Regions from separate parts of the Proteus sp. CA142267 genome, predicted to be linked through region 2. Evidence: predicted binding sites of a transcription regulator. Region 2 holds the regulator's gene; the other holds the start of a gene.
What was found. The regulator PurR, encoded in region 2, represses purine synthesis genes. The targets are predictions, from matches to a motif close to CANGCAAACGTTTGCNTG.
Positions count from the first base shown of each region.

Region 1: purT (formate-dependent phosphoribosylglycinamide formyltransferase) is a predicted target of PurR. The motif match lies at 4,497-4,514, and genes of this name have one in related genera.

Region 1 is NZ_QPMG01000001.1:1,172,955-1,180,916, forward strand. It holds gene htpG (molecular chaperone HtpG) at 1-1,248, opposite strand, end outside; gene C0T34_RS05410 (ABC transporter substrate-binding protein) at 1,460-2,512, shown strand; gene C0T34_RS05415 (substrate-binding domain-containing protein) at 2,524-3,261, shown strand; gene purT (formate-dependent phosphoribosylglycinamide formyltransferase) at 3,277-4,464, opposite strand; gene rarD (EamA family transporter RarD) at 4,590-5,501, opposite strand; gene C0T34_RS05430 (aminoimidazole riboside kinase) at 5,737-6,684, opposite strand; gene C0T34_RS05435 (glycoside hydrolase family 32 protein) at 6,958-7,962, shown strand, end outside.
Region 2 is NZ_QPMG01000004.1:81,293-89,254, reverse strand. It holds gene punC (purine nucleoside transporter PunC) at 1-42, opposite strand, end outside; gene punR (DNA-binding transcriptional activator PunR) at 161-1,063, shown strand; gene purR (HTH-type transcriptional repressor PurR) at 1,090-2,115, opposite strand; gene sodB (superoxide dismutase [Fe]) at 2,605-3,183, opposite strand; gene C0T34_RS09070 (hypothetical protein) at 3,558-3,917, shown strand; gene C0T34_RS09065 (hypothetical protein) at 3,998-4,501, shown strand; gene C0T34_RS09060 (sulfite exporter TauE/SafE family protein) at 4,688-5,503, opposite strand; gene C0T34_RS09055 (hypothetical protein) at 6,061-6,525, shown strand; gene C0T34_RS09050 (Grx4 family monothiol glutaredoxin) at 6,881-7,222, shown strand; gene rnt (ribonuclease T) at 7,346-7,962, opposite strand, start outside.

The DNA.
Region 1 (7,962 bases), on a different contig from region 2:
CAGAGAAACTGTTTGAGCATCACTATCGTTATGCGTTGATGCAAAACGTAGTAATTTAGCAATTGTTTCAATGTTAGATGAGTCTTCTGCAGGGCCTTCTTTTAAGACTAAACCAAACTCTTTCCAGAATGCTTGATACTCTTCCGGCTTGTTTTCTGCCAGTTTTTGTAACATCTGTAATGCACGTTTAGTTAATGCACTGCGTAAGTTACGTGTAACAGAGCTGTCTTGTAAAATTTCACGAGAAACGTTTAGCGGTAAGTCATTAGAATCTACTAACCCACGGATAAAACGCAGGTAATTAGGCATAAACTGCTCAGCTTCATCCATAATAAAGACGCGCTGGACATACAGTTTTAAACCATGGCGCTGTTCACGATTCCATAAATCCCAAGGCGCTTTTGATGGCACATATAATAAGCTTGTATACTCTTGCTTACCTTCTACACGGTTATGTACCCAGCTTAATGGATCGGCAAAGTCATGAGAGATATGTTTATAAAACTCTTTATACTCTTCATCACTCACTTCAGCTTTGTTACGAGTCCAAAGGGCTTGCGCTTTATTAATCTTTTCCCATGTTACAGTGCCGTCTTCTTCATTTTTTGTTTCAATTTCAACAGGCAGAGAAATATGGTCGGAATATTTACTAATAATGCTACGCAGACGCCAATCATCTAAATACTCATCTTCACCTTCACGTAAATGAAGCGTAATCTCAGTACCGCGATCTGCTTTTTCAATATCAGCAACGGTGTAATCACCTTCGCCTTCAGACTCCCAAAAAACACCTTTATCTGCACTTTCGCCAGCTGCACGAGTGCGTACTGTCACTTTATCTGCAACGATAAACGCAGAATAGAATCCGACACCAAACTGACCAATTAGTTGGCTATCTTTAGCTTGATCTTGTCCGATAGATTCTAAGAATGATTTGGTACCTGATTTTGCAATAGTACCGAGGTTATCAATGACTTCATCGCGAGTCATACCAATACCATTATCACTGATAGTCAGAGTACGAGCTTCTTTATCAGTGGAAATGCGCACATGCAACTCACCATTATTCTCATAAAGCGCTGCATCTGATAATGCACGGAAACGCAATTTATCAGCCGCATCTGATGCGTTCGAAATCAATTCGCGAAGGAAAATTTCTTTATTGGAGTAAAGAGAATGGATCATTAATTGAAGAAGTTGTTTAACTTCTGACTGAAATCCTCTTGTTTCCTGACCTTTCATACTCATTTTTACCTCAATTAATCCTAATTTGGCGAAAAAAATCAATATGAGTAAAAAGTGGGGATAGTTAAGCTAGTTTCAAGGGTCGAGTAAAAAATTAAGCGAATAAAAGTGATTAAGCACCTTATATGATTAAAGTTTGAGCCAAAATAATACTTGCTGTATATTTTTAGCTGTATATTTTATTATACAGCGATATTAACTTAGGTTTATTACTATGAAAACTTTATTACAACACTGTTTACTAGGTATTGGCTTACTCTCCCTATCTTCTTTCTCTTATGCAGATAGACAAATCGTAGACCAAATTGGTCGCACTGTTACCATTCCAGACAAAGTAGAAAGAACGGTAGTTTTACAACACCAAACACTGAACTTACTGGTTCAACTGGATGCCACAGATAAAGTTGTTGGCGTGATGTCCAACTGGAAACAACAACTTGGTGATGGATATGCACAACTAGCGCCATCTCTAGAAAAAACACCTAAAGTCGGCGATCTCACCAGTTTTGATGCTGAAAGCTTAGTAAAATTGCAACCTCAAGTTGTTTTTGTTACTAACTATGCCCCTAAAGAGATGATTAATAAGATCTCTGCTCTTGGTATTCCGGTTGTGGCGATTTCATTACGTAAAGAAGTTAATGATGATAAATCAACACTGAATCCAACATTACAAAATGAAGAGCAAGCCTATAACGAAGGGTTAAAAGAAGGTATTTTGCTGATTGGTAACATCGTCAATAAATCAGAAAATGCACAAGCATTAGTTAACGATACCTTTAAACAACGTGAACAAGTTAGTCAGCGCTTACAAAATGTTCCTAAAGAGCAACGAGTGCGGGCTTATATGGCTAATCCAGACTTAACAACATATGGCTCAGGAAAATATACTGGGTTAATGATGGAACATGCAGGTGCATTTAATGTCGCCGCATCAACCGTTAAAGGTTATAAGCAAGTCTCGCTAGAGCAAGTTATTGCATGGGATCCCGAAGTTATTTTTATTCAAGACAGATATCCTCAAGTTGTCGATGAAATCAAACAAGATGCACGTTGGCAAGTCATTAGCGCTGTTAAAAATAACCGAATTTACTTAATGCCTGAGTATGCGAAAGCATGGGGATACCCAATGCCTGAAGCTATGGCAATAGGTGAATTGTGGATGGCAAAAAAACTATATCCTGAAAAATTTAGCGATATCGATATGCAAAAAGTAGCTAATGATTGGTATCAAAAATTCTATCGTACTCAGTATCAAGGAAAAGAGTAGGATATAACACCATGACATTTTCCCTTTTTGCAGCAGGTAGTTTAAAAACTACACTACCTGCTTTTATTGAGCATCATCAGCAAAAAACAGGCGAGAAGTGGACACTTACATTTGGACCTGCTGGGCTTTTGCGCCAACGCATTGAACAAGGGGAAACCTGTCATTTATTTCTTTCTGCTGATGAAAATAATGCAAAGCAATTAATCGATAAAAGTTTCGCACTACAATATGCTCCTTTTATTGCCAATCAGCTTTGTATTACAACTCGTCGTAATGATGTGAATGAAGAAGATAACTGGCTTAGTGTATTATCAAATACTACATTAAAATTAGGGATATCCACACCCAAAGCAGATCCATCAGGGGATTATAGTTGGCAACTATTTGATAATATCGCGCAGATTGACCCAAAGTTAAGCCAGGCATTAAAAATGCGAGCACTCTCTTTGGTTGGGGGTGAGCATTCACTTACCATTCCTCAAGGTAGAATGGCTGCACATTATTTAATTGCCACACACCAAGCGGACGCGTTTATTGGTTACCAGCACTACCAAACACAATTAAGCCAATTTCCTGAATTAAAGATCTTCGATATTCCAAAACCCTTTAATGTTATCGCGCACTATTGTGCGACGCTTATTCATTCTCAGGCTTATAGTTTATATCAGGAGATATTATCTCCTTATACTAAAGCGTATTTTATTAAAGCTGGATTTTTACCGCTAAGTTCCCATCTTAGCGGTAAGTAACCTTATGTTATATCGCTATTTTTTGGCATCATTTACAATGATAGCGTTAGCACCTGCGTTTGCTTCATCTAATGCATGTTTTATTGTATCAGCATGGGCAAGTACGACACCTAAACGGCGAGTGCCGGCAATTTCAGGTTTAGCAAAAAGGCGAATTTGACGATCCGCCTTCAACGCTTTTTCAATACCAGAATAAACGATATTTGTACTATAAAGCTCCGGTAAAATAACAGCTGATGCACAAGGGCCTAATTGGCGAATACCACCAATGGGATAACCTAAAAAAGCACGGACATGAAGCGCGAACTCGGATAAGTCTTGAGAGATTAATGTTACGAGCCCTGTATCATGAGGACGAGGAGAGACTTCATTAAAGAATACCTCATCACCTTGAACAAATAACTCAACACCAAATAAGCCATAGCCCCCTAAGTTCTCAACCACTTTACTCGCAATATGTTCTGCTTTAGCAAGTGCGATATCACTCATTTTTTGAGGCTGCCACGAACTTCGGTAATCCCCTTTTTCTTGTCGATGACCAATAGGGGCACAAAAATGGATACCATCAACAGCATGAATAGTCAGTAAAGTGATCTCAAAATCAAACGGGATCATTTTTTCAACAATAACGCGTCCTTTTCCTGCTCTCCCCCCCTCTTGCGAGTAAGTCCAAGCCTGAGCCAAATCGTTTTCATTACGAATAACACTTTGCCCTTTTCCGGATGAACTCATGACGGGTTTTACAATACAAGGGAAGCCTATTTCTAAAGCGGCTTTTTTAAAACTCACTTCATCATCAACAAATTGATAGTTTGATGTAGATAAATGTAATGTTTCTGAGGCTAATCGACGGATCCCTTCTCTATCCATAGTCAGCTTTACCGCACGGGCGCAAGGAACAATTTTTTGTCCTGCCTGCTCTAATTCAACCAGTAACGTTGTTGCAATAGCTTCAATTTCTGGAACGATAAAATCAGGTTGCTCTTGTTCAATAACTTGCTTTAATGCATCACTATCAAGCATATTTATAACATGATAGCGATGAGCAACATGCATAGCAGGGGCATTTAGATAGCGATCAACAGCAATCACTTCAATGCCTAAGCGTTGGCATTCAATCGCGACTTCTTTGCCTAATTCACCAGCACCTAATAACATCACTTTTGTTGCATTTGCCGTAAGAGCCGTACCCAGCACTGTCATTTTTTATCCTCACCATTAATAAAAACCACAATCACGCAAACGATTGCTTTTCATATAGCATAGCGGATTTAGCTTGATAGAAAAATAGCCAGACAAAAAAATAATCAAACAAGGAAATAAAACAATTACACCGTTTGGCTACGTTTTCCTTTTTGGATTTTTAGATAATTCAGGCGTTTTCGGATAAGTGCTAAGATACAGCATAAAAGCCCTAACCAAATTAAAGAGAAACTCACACCTTTTACTTCATCAAAAGCTTCATGGAATAAGAAAACAGCCAGTAAAAATTGAATAGTAGGCTCAATATATTGTGCTAATCCAATTACAGTTAATGTGGTTCGTTTGACTGCTGCGGTAAAGAACAATAACGGAAGTATCGTGACTGGTGCGGTTAGAATATAATAAAAACGAGTCAGATTATCTTCAGAAGGTAGTGCACTTTTATCTGTTATAAACAACCAAATAGTGGCACCTATTGCTAATGGCATTAACCAAAGTGTTTCCATAAATAAAGAGGTGATCACATCAAAACGAATAAACTTACGGATTAAGCCATATACAGCAAATGCTCCCCCCATCATGATAGCCAATACAGGTAATTCACCGTACATCCACAATTGATAGCCCACACCCGCACAAATTAAGGTAACAGCCCATTTTTCTGCTGAATTAAGCTTTTCTTTAAGAAATATCACACCTAATAAAATAGAGAAAAGAGGATTAATAAAATACCCCAAGCTCGCTTCTAATACTTGTTGATGTGTTAACGCATAAGTAAACGTACACCAAGATACAGCCATAGCCATTGAGCTAAATAGACACATAAAAACAGAGCGCTTATCTTGTAAAACCGCGCGCCATCGTGTTCTATTTTTAATAAAGAGTCGTACGAGTAATAAAAGAGGGATAGACCAGATCAAACGCTGAGCCAACATCTCTAATGGTTGTGCTCCGGGTAACAGCCGATAAAACAGAGGGGTTATTCCCCAAAGAATATAAGAAAAAATGGCTAATATCGCGCCCGATTGAGCCCACATTTAATGTTCCATCAATAAAAGTGAATAAGATTTAATATCATACGCTTAAAACAGACAGAACAATATGATCAGCATCGCTGATTGATTGATCAAACATCAATACAACCAAATAGACGGGATAAAAAAAATCTCCATAATAACCACTCCGAGAAAAGTAGTTATAAATGGAGAATAGGAAAATACCATTAAGGGAAAACCGTGGTAAAAACCACAACCAGAAAAAATGGGTAAATTGTTAGAAAATCTCCCTAACATGTAAAGGTGGCTGTTGCTGAACAAAATCATGTAATTTTTTACGACTTGGTGCCGCAGCTATCGCCCCTTTTTGAGTGGTGGCTAAAGCACCACAAGCTGCTGCTTGCGTCACTATTTTTGATAGGTATTGTTCATCTTCAGCAAAACCATATTCCGCAAGCGCTGCTAACAAACCTGACATAAAGGCATCACCGGCACCTGTTGTATCAATGCATTCAACAGTAAAGGCACTAAATGCGACTTGAGTATTTGGCGTTAAAACTAAACAACCTTTAGAACCTTGAGTGATCACTTTTAAACGAGCGGGATAATTTTCTAATTTTTTAAGTGCATTATTCAATGTCACTTCTTGTGTCATCCACGTGAGCTCATCTTCTGATAATTTTAATATGTCTGCTTTATGCGCATAATTATCGATAATTTCACGCATTTCTTCATGATCACGCCACATTTGAGGTCGTAAATTAATATCAAAACTCAATAGTGAATCACTTTCTTTAATGCTTTTGATTGCACAATCTAAGGTCGAGCGACAAATAGGATTCACCAATGCTAAGGAGCAAAAATGCAAAATATCTTTTTCGAATGCAGGTAAAGATTTTTCTGTTAAAAATTGATCAGCAGACTCTGCAACTAAGAAAGTAAAATCACGCTCACCATTTTCTTGTAAAGAGACAAGTACAGTACTGGTACGGTGAAACTCATCAAATTCCATTGCACGAGTATCGACACCCAGATCAAACAGTGTTTTTTGCATAAAATGGCCGAACGCATCTTCACCTACACGTCCAATAAAACCACTTTGTTGACCAAGCTTGGCAACGCCTGCAGCAACATTGACTGGCGCACCACCAGCACATGCTTCATATTGCATGTTTTGCAATGGGATCAAGTCAACAACAGCGTCACCTAAAGACCAGACTTTCATAATCTCTCCTGAAGATAAGCAATTATTTTTATTAACTATATTCTGTTTTTATGGCTATTCATAACGAATAAATAAAGATATTGCTCGTAAATCCACACTGATAACGTTAACATAATGAGATAATATGATAAAGTCAATCTCATACATCGTATTTTTTTCACTCGAAATGTTATCGTTAACAATAAGAGTAATAGTGTGATTACATCTGTTCTTTACCCTTTTTATGCTCTTAAAAACACACTAATAACTCTGAAATATAATAAGGATAATGATATGAAACACCGCTTAGAACAATCAACAAAAGCCTTAAATACTTTGATTGAAAAACGAGGCAATAAATTTTATCCCCAGTTTCATTTGGCTGCACCAGCGGGTTGGTTAAATGATCCTAATGGTCTTATTTATCATGATGGTTTATATCATGCCTTTTATCAGCACCACCCTTATTCTCAAGATTGGGGGCCAATGCATTGGGGGCATGCCACTAGTACGGATATGATCCACTGGCAACACCAACCTATTGCGTTAGCACCAGGGGATGACTATGACAAAAGTGGTTGTTTCTCAGGATCAGCAATTAGTCATGAAGGCAAACTCTATCTTTTCTATACAGGACACAACTGGTTAGCAGACGAAGGTGATGATAGCCAAATCTATGAAGCGCAATGTGTTGCTATCAGTGAAGATGGCATTCATTTTGAGAAAAAAGGGATCGTTTTAGAACCCCCTAAAGGCTATATGCATTTTCGTGATCCTAAAGTTTGGTATCAAGAAGGCAAATGGTGGATGGTTGTTGGTGCTCGTGATGAAAAAGATCAAGGACAAGTTCTGCTCTTTTCTAGCGACGCCTTATTTGTGGAAGGTCAGCAGTGGAGCAACGATTACACTGTTTTAGGAAAAACGGATGATAAAAATGTCTATATGTGGGAGTGCCCTGATTTCTTCCCTATTAGCCAAGAAAACGAATTTGCAATCGTCTTCTCACCACAAGGAAAACGAGCCGAAGGATATCAATATCGCAATCTCTTTCAATCTGGTGCGCTAATTGGCCAGTGGGCGCCAAACCAACTCTTTAAACCACAAGGGCATTTTATTGAACTTGATAATGGTCATGACTATTATGCGCCACAATCATTTATGACACCTGATGGTCGTCGCGTTTCTATGGGATGGATGGATATGTGGAATTCACCCATGCCTTCAAAATCTGAATTTTGGTCTGGCTGTTTTACACTCCCTCGTGAAATCACTTTTGATAAATCCAAAAATCGCTTACGC
Region 2 (7,962 bases):
GCTCATAGGTGTTTTTGATTGTGTGGATGTTTTAGAATTCATTTTATTTTCTATGCTATGTGATGTAGAACATTTTATGTATTGTAACTAAGACCTATTTTACTTGTGAAACGGGAATATTTGGTTAATGCTGTGAAAAATTTTCAAAGGAATAAACTCTATGTGGTCAGAATACTCTTTAGAAGTTGTTGATGCAGTCGCAAGAACAGGAAGTTTTAGCTCAGCTGCTCAAGAATTGCACAGAGTGCCATCCGCCGTTAGTTACACTGTTCGGCAATTAGAGGAATGGCTTGCCGTTCCTCTGTTTGAGCGCCGTCATCGTGATGTAGAATTAACCGACGCAGGTAAAATTTTCATCAAAGAAGCACGATCTGTTATCAAAAAAATGAATGACACTCGGCATCTTTGTCAACAAGTTTCTAATGGATGGCGCGGTCAATTTAGTATAGCAGTTGATGGCATTGTTAAACCTGAAAGAACACAACAACTTATTCTCGATTTCTACCGCCATTTTCCAGATATAGAACTGTATGTCTACCCTGAAGTATTTAATGGCGTATGGGACTCCTTAGTTAATGGTCGTGTTGATTTAGCCATTGGTGCAACAAGAGCCTCACCAATCGGTGAACGTTATAGTTTTAGAGATATGGGATTTATGCCTTGGCGCTGCGTTTGCCATGTTGATCACCCTTTAGCGAAAGCACCGCATCCATTAACGGATGATGAAATGCGACCTTATCCAAGTTTATGCTTAGAGGATACCTCACGCAGCTTACCAAAACGTGACACTTGGGCACTCAATAATCAGCGTAGAATGGTTGTTCCGACATGGGATATGGGGCTTGAGTGCTTGTTAGCGGGATTATGCGTTGGAATGGTGCCTTGGCATCGTGCTGAGCCTTTAATTGAACAAGGTAAGTTGGTAACTTTACAACTGGCACAACCATTGCCAGACAGCCCATGCTGCCTGACGTGGGTCGATAAAAGTGAATCACCCGCTTTGACATGGTTGTTAGATTATCTTGGAGATAGCCAAACCTTAAATGAGGAATGGCTTCGCTAGAAATCCGATAGCTAAATAAATATGAATTAGCGACGATAGTCGATAAAAGGACCGTCAGCAACTGAACGTCGCTCAACTAATCGTGGATGAACTTCGATTGTTTGAGCGTCTTCGCGTTTATTGACGATACGATCAAGCAGCATCGATAATGCCATTTGACCTAGACGTTCTTTTGGCTGGTGGACGGTTGTTAGTGCAGGTGTAAAATAGCGTGCATTACGAATATTGTCATAGCCAACAATAGAAATATCTAAAGGAACACGCAGGCCAAGTTCATCCGCAGCACAAATTGCCCCCATCGCCATCACATCACCACCACAAAAGACAGCAGTCGGTCGATGTTTTTGGTTTAGCATTTGGTACATGGCTTTATAGCCAGATTCTGGTTCAAAGTCGCCTTGTACAATCCATTCGTCTTTGACAGTTATTTTGGCTTCTTCCATGGCTTTTAAGAAACCTTGTAAGCGACCACCACCTGTATTACGTTCTAATGGGCCTGGGATAATACCAATATCACGATGACCTCGCTCAATAAGGTAACGACCTGCAATATAACCACCATGGAAAGCGTTATCGATAATGGTATCTGTAAAGTCGCCACGCGCTTTACCCCAATCCATGACAACCATTGGAATATTACGATAGCCTTCTAAAAGAGTAAGAAGGTGATCGGGATATTCAGAACACATGACTAATAATCCATCAACACGTTTTTGTGCCAGCATCGCTAAATAGGCTTTTTGTTTATCAAGGTTATTATGTGAATTACATAAAATCAGTGTGTAGCCTTTGCTATAACAACTATTTTCAACAGCTTCAATCACTTCAGCAAAGTAAGGAGCTTCACTGGACGTGGCTAACAGGCCAATAGATTTGGTGTGATTGACTTTTAAACTACGCGCAACGGCACTAGGCGAATAATTTAACTCTTTTATAGCGGCCCAAACTGCTGCCCGTGTGTTCTCAGCAACAAAACGTGTTTTGTTGATCACATGAGAAACAGTCGTGGTTGATACGCCTGCGCGTTTTGCCACGTCTTTTATTGTTGCCATGGTGTGGAAAACTCCTGACCTTCATTGGTCTCTTTTATCTAATTTTATGGTTTAACTGCCAGTATAGTCATACATAGGGCAAACACTGGCAATAATTTAGCGATTAGCTGTGAATTTTGTATGATCTAGCTCAAAAGTGAAAGTATTAATCAATGTTATAAATTGTGCACTGGTCGCTATTTTAGCAAATTTTGATATGTGATAATAATTAACCATGACAAGGTTATGGTTAAAAAAGTGTATTATAATCATTTTGAGGGAGAAATAGATGGATACGGATCTGAAATTTGGTTTGAGTACAGCAGTAGCAGCGCTTGTTATGATTGTTTTATTTTCGACTATGTTGTTCTAATCACTGCTTTATAGAATATCCGATCAATTTAAATAATAGATTATCGAATATCTGAATATAACAAAGGGCTCAAGGCCCTTTGTTATTTTGTCACCAAAAATGAATCTCAATCACTCACCTTTGATTATTAAGCTCAATTAAGCAAGGTTAGCTTCAACAAATGACCAGTTAACCAGTGCCCAGAACTCTTCTAAATATTTAACGCGCGCATTGCGGTAGTCGATGTAGTAAGCATGTTCCCATACGTCTACTGTTAACAGTGGTTTGTCTGCCCCTGAAACTGGAGTTGCAGCATTAGAGGTGTTAACAATTGCAACTGAACCGTCAGCTTTTTTAACTAACCAAGTCCAACCTGAACCGAAGTTCTTAGCTGCAGCATCATTAAATTGCTTTTTGAACTCTTCAAAAGAGCCAAATGCTTTGTTGATAGCATCAGCAATTTTACCTGTTGGTGTACCACCTGCATTTGGTGCTAAGCAGTTCCAGTAGAAAGTGTGGTTCCATACTTGAGCAGCATTATTAAAGATACCGCCATCAGTAGATTTGATGATTTCTTCTAAAGATTTGCTTTCTAAATCAGTACCTTTAACCAGATTATTTAAATTGGTTACATAAGTCTGGTGGTGTTTGCCGTAGTGATATTCTAAAGTTTCTTTAGAGATGTGTGGCTCAAGAGCATCTAACGCATAAGGTAATTTTGGTAATTCGAAAGACATTGCGTACTCCTTTAAACTATCTATTTCGGGTTTTGTGCCTGAAATCATTCAATCAAAATCATTTGAATTGATAGAATGAGGCAAATGAATCACTAAGTTGTTACTATTTTGCTAATTATTTTAACAAAAATCTGCTGAAATAACAGCTAAATATCTTTTATCTATAGTTATAAGCCATATAGATTAATTATATTAATAAGAGTATATCCGTCTTGCCTGTACGTAAAGTAGCAAAAGTGCATTTGTAAGAAGAGATGTAAAAATGAAGGGGAGTATGAATTTTATTCTATTTATGTGATTTAATGAAATTTGTATATTTATTGTAGCAACCGTATTTTATATTGAAATTATACAAATAGAGTGTAGGAGTTAAAATGAGTTATAATATTGCACTATTTGATTTTCCCATTCCGAATGATTTTGAAAAGGCGTGTAAATACTTCGAAAAATATGAAGATGAAGATATTCAGGAATTAAGCCCGTCAATGTTGTTTTTTTATCAAGAAATTTCTCATCTATATCCGTGCCTTTGCGAATTACCTGATGATGACATAGATGATAGTGTGTGGTGTGATGGGCCTTTAATTAATAACTTTATGACTAAAATCCCAGTTATTGGTTTTGTTTACTCTAAAGTAGATGAGGCTCTTCCTGTAGTTATTAAATTAGCAAATAAAATGGGAATTTCAGTCCTTGATTGGCAGCAAGGAACGGTATTTAATGCTAAACAATAAAAATGATATTTAAGATGATATAAGGATTGATTTAAATTTTCCGACAATAGTTTAAGTTTTTTCAAGGGAGTGATAAAAGTATGCATGGAAGTATTATTTTTAAGTCTTTTTCTATAAAAAGTTTAGTTCAGTGTCTATTTCTGCTTATTTTTTGTAGCGTACTAAATGGCTGTAGCATGTTCTATGGTATTGCATGCAGTACCAGTATTTTATTTACACCGTCAGAATCACAAGAAAAAATCTATATGCCAGAAGCTGTTGTTAATCAAGATTATGATCAACAGATTGAAATTGGTGTATTTTCTGGTTTAGCTCCATATTATATTGTGGAAAGTCCTGAATGGGTTACTGTGACATTTATGGTAAAAAATAAAGATGGGGTGTGGCTTTCTCTTATTACACATGAAAATTGGCAAAAGCATGTCATGCATCAAGAAGAGCGCCCTATCATTTTTGCTCGTTTACAAGGAACAGCACCTAAAAGTGGCAATGCACGGATAAAAATAAAAGCCACAGTAGGGCGTACTATGTGTGGCACAACGGAGCCTGTTTTTGCTTTACAAGTCAAAGTGAGAAAAGAATAAAGCTATCCGTGATACTTAAATATTATTATTTTAATTAGGTGAAGATTATCTAATAAGACTCACCCATTTTATTTTATCTCTAAATACTCTAATTTACTAAAATCTAACATTATTATAAATGTTAGATTTTAGTGTTACTTGTTTGTATAGAATAATTTAACGGAATATAATTTTCAACTCACGAGCTTATCCTGTAATAAGCGTATACATCATTTTCACAACAACTAAGAATAGGAATAATGCAAATATTTGGCGAACTCTAGGAATTGGTAGGCGATAAGCAACTTTTACACCGACAGGTGCGAAGAGTATGCTGGTAATGCTTATTCCGATAAAGGCAGGTAAATAGATAAAGCCGAAGTAATAGTCGTCAATATTTGTTTGATTCCAACCATAGATAATACCCATGATTGTGCCTATAGAAGCAATGATGACGCCAATCATTGAAGAGGTTGCAATACATTTACGTGTATTAAATCCCCAGTGACTTAAAAGAGGAATGGTGATAGTACCACCAGCGATACCGATAAAACTGGATATAAAACCAATTAAAGAACCACCACTTGTTAACGCTGGTTTTGAAACAATAGGATCTTTCACATTTTCAATGCGTTCCGCTTCTTTCTTTTTAGTTAATAAACCATAGATGGTATATACCATGAAAATACAGAACACGATTTGTAATATCGTGTTTGACATTTTTTGTACCAGAAATGTCCCCACAAGCATACCAATGATAGTGCCGAGAGATAATAGAGGGAATTGCTGCCATAAAATGGCTTTATGTTTGTTATGGGAATACGCTGAAGATGCTGTGGAAAATATAATGACAGAGAATGAGGTAGATAAGGCAATTTTCATTACCATATCTGTTGGGATAGCTTGTTGACTGACTACATACATAACCACCGGAACAATGATTGCACCGCCTCCTATGCCAAGTAGTCCAGCAAAAAAGCCAGTGATACATCCCACTAAAAGAAACAGTAAAATCATGTCCATAGTTAATACTCATCAGGGTTTATAACAAACCCATTTATATACATTATATCCTTTTAAGAAGGTAGCGTTTTATCTTAATGTATAGATTATGAAATTTAATGTGTTTATTTTGATATGAAAAGTGTTATTTCTTCTCTTGTTACCTCTTTAATATTAAAGAATATATAGCTAAATATAATTCAAATAAAGAAAAATATTAAATATTTAATCTTGAATTTTATAATAAATTCTATTTTTAAACTACAGGATAAAAATAATAATATTAATTCCATAGGTAAAATAAATCGAAATATGACTATCTTGTTTTTATTTATTTATTTATTTATTTATGTAAGTCTAGGGTGGAAAGATTTTTCTTATTTAAAATAAGATAACGAAAAGTTATATTACTATTTTTATGATCTATACTGTCAGATCGAAATATTAAGCGATTTAGAAAGGGTCATACATTTATCCATAATGTTGGCAAGGGCGTTGTTTTATTTAATTAAAATAGATTTTTATCTTATTGGATTTATATTTTATCTATCTTTTTTTGACTTTATAAAGGAATTTGTATGAAGAAGACGGTGTTATTACTATCTATGATCACATTATTATCAGGGTGTAAAATAAACGAGGCTATTCGTTCAGTTAATAGTGCTGTAAACCAAATCGTTCCATCAATGGAATCTCCAGTAACTGAAGCGACTTATGCGGGAATATGTAAGGATTTTAGTGATAATGAGATTGCAGCGAAGAAAAAATGGAGAGGGAAGTGGGTTATTTTAGAAGGAAGAGTGACCACTATCGCAAGTTTAGAAGAAGTTGTCAGATACGACCTCTATAAACCAACACCACCTAAAGTTGTTGCTATTTCATTTAATAATAAAGTCAGTGCTTCATATACTTTAAAACCAAGTGAAGAAGATAATGTTCTTAAAATTAAGAAAGGACAAACTGCAAAAATAAAAGGTGAAATAAGCGATATTACTGATGCACTGGGTTGTTTGATCCTTTTAGAGAACGGAACCATACAGTAATAAGTCATTTAAATTGATCCAATCGATTCGTGCATTGACGATTTTCTTAATTGAAATACTCTCAGCCTCTTAATTGAGGCTTTTTATTTCTCCTAACATTTTAGTTAGTGATTGTGTCGGTAATAAGAGATGAAATAATAATATAAAACACACTCATAAACATCTGTAACGTATTGATTTATTTTTTATGTTTTATTGTGTATTTTCTCATCAATAGTACTGTGGTTTAGTACCAATCTGTTGTTTTATATCGATAATTAAACTTATATAGAGGTTTCTAATATAAAGTGGTATTCTTCTTTCATGTTTTCCCCTATAAAGCATATCGAATATAAAAGGCTGTAAGGACTTACAAATGACGACTATTGAAAAAATTGAACGCCAGATCAACGAAAACCCAATTATTTTATACATGAAAGGTTCACCAAAGTTACCAAGTTGTGGTTTTTCTGCTCAGGCAGTTCAAGCTATCTCTGCTTGTGGTGAGCGTTTTGCGTATGTTGATATCCTGCAAAACCCAGATATTCGTGCAGAATTACCAAAATATGCACACTGGCCAACCTTCCCACAATTATGGGTAGATGGTGAATTAGTCGGTGGATGTGACATTATTTTAGAAATGTATCAGCGCGGTGAGTTACAGAAGTTATTAAAAGAGACTGCTGATAAATATCGTGGTGAAGAAGAAGCACAGTAATTAATTTTTTATCGTTTCGGTATTGGAACGTATAAAAATAGTGAGATCTTCAATAAAAAAACCAGTTCATCATTGAACTGGTTTTTTTCTGTTATTCATAAATGTACCAGAGACACCATGACTTTAAGGTGTTGGTAATGGCCATCCACCAAGCTTTTTCCAGCGGTTAACTAATTCACAAAAAAGTAATGATGTGCGATTTGTATCGTATAACGCGCCATGCGCTAATTTGCTATCAAAGGGAATACCAGCAGTGATGCAGGCTTTGGCCAAAATTGTCTGCCCTAATACCAATCCACTTAAAGCTGCTGTATCAAAGGTGGCAAATGGGTGAAAAGGATTGCGTTTTAATCCAGCTCGCTCAGCTGCAGCCATTACAAAGCTGTGATCAAAAGTTGCATTGTGAGCCACAATAATGGCGCGATTACAATCTGCATCCTTCATTCCTTTACGTACCATTTTAAAAATGGCATGAAAGGCTTCATATTCACTGACTGCACCACGTAAAGGATTGGTTGGATCAATGCCTGTAAATTCTAAGGCTGCAGGTTCTAGATTAGCCCCTTCAAAGGGTTCAATATGAAAATGTAAGGTGTTGTCAGGTTTTAGCCAACCTTGTTCATCCATTTTTAATGTAATAGCGGCGATTTCAAGTAAACCGTCTGTTTTCGCATTAAATCCACCTGTTTCAACATCGATGACAACAGGGTAGTAACCCCGAAAACGGTTACAAAGCTTAT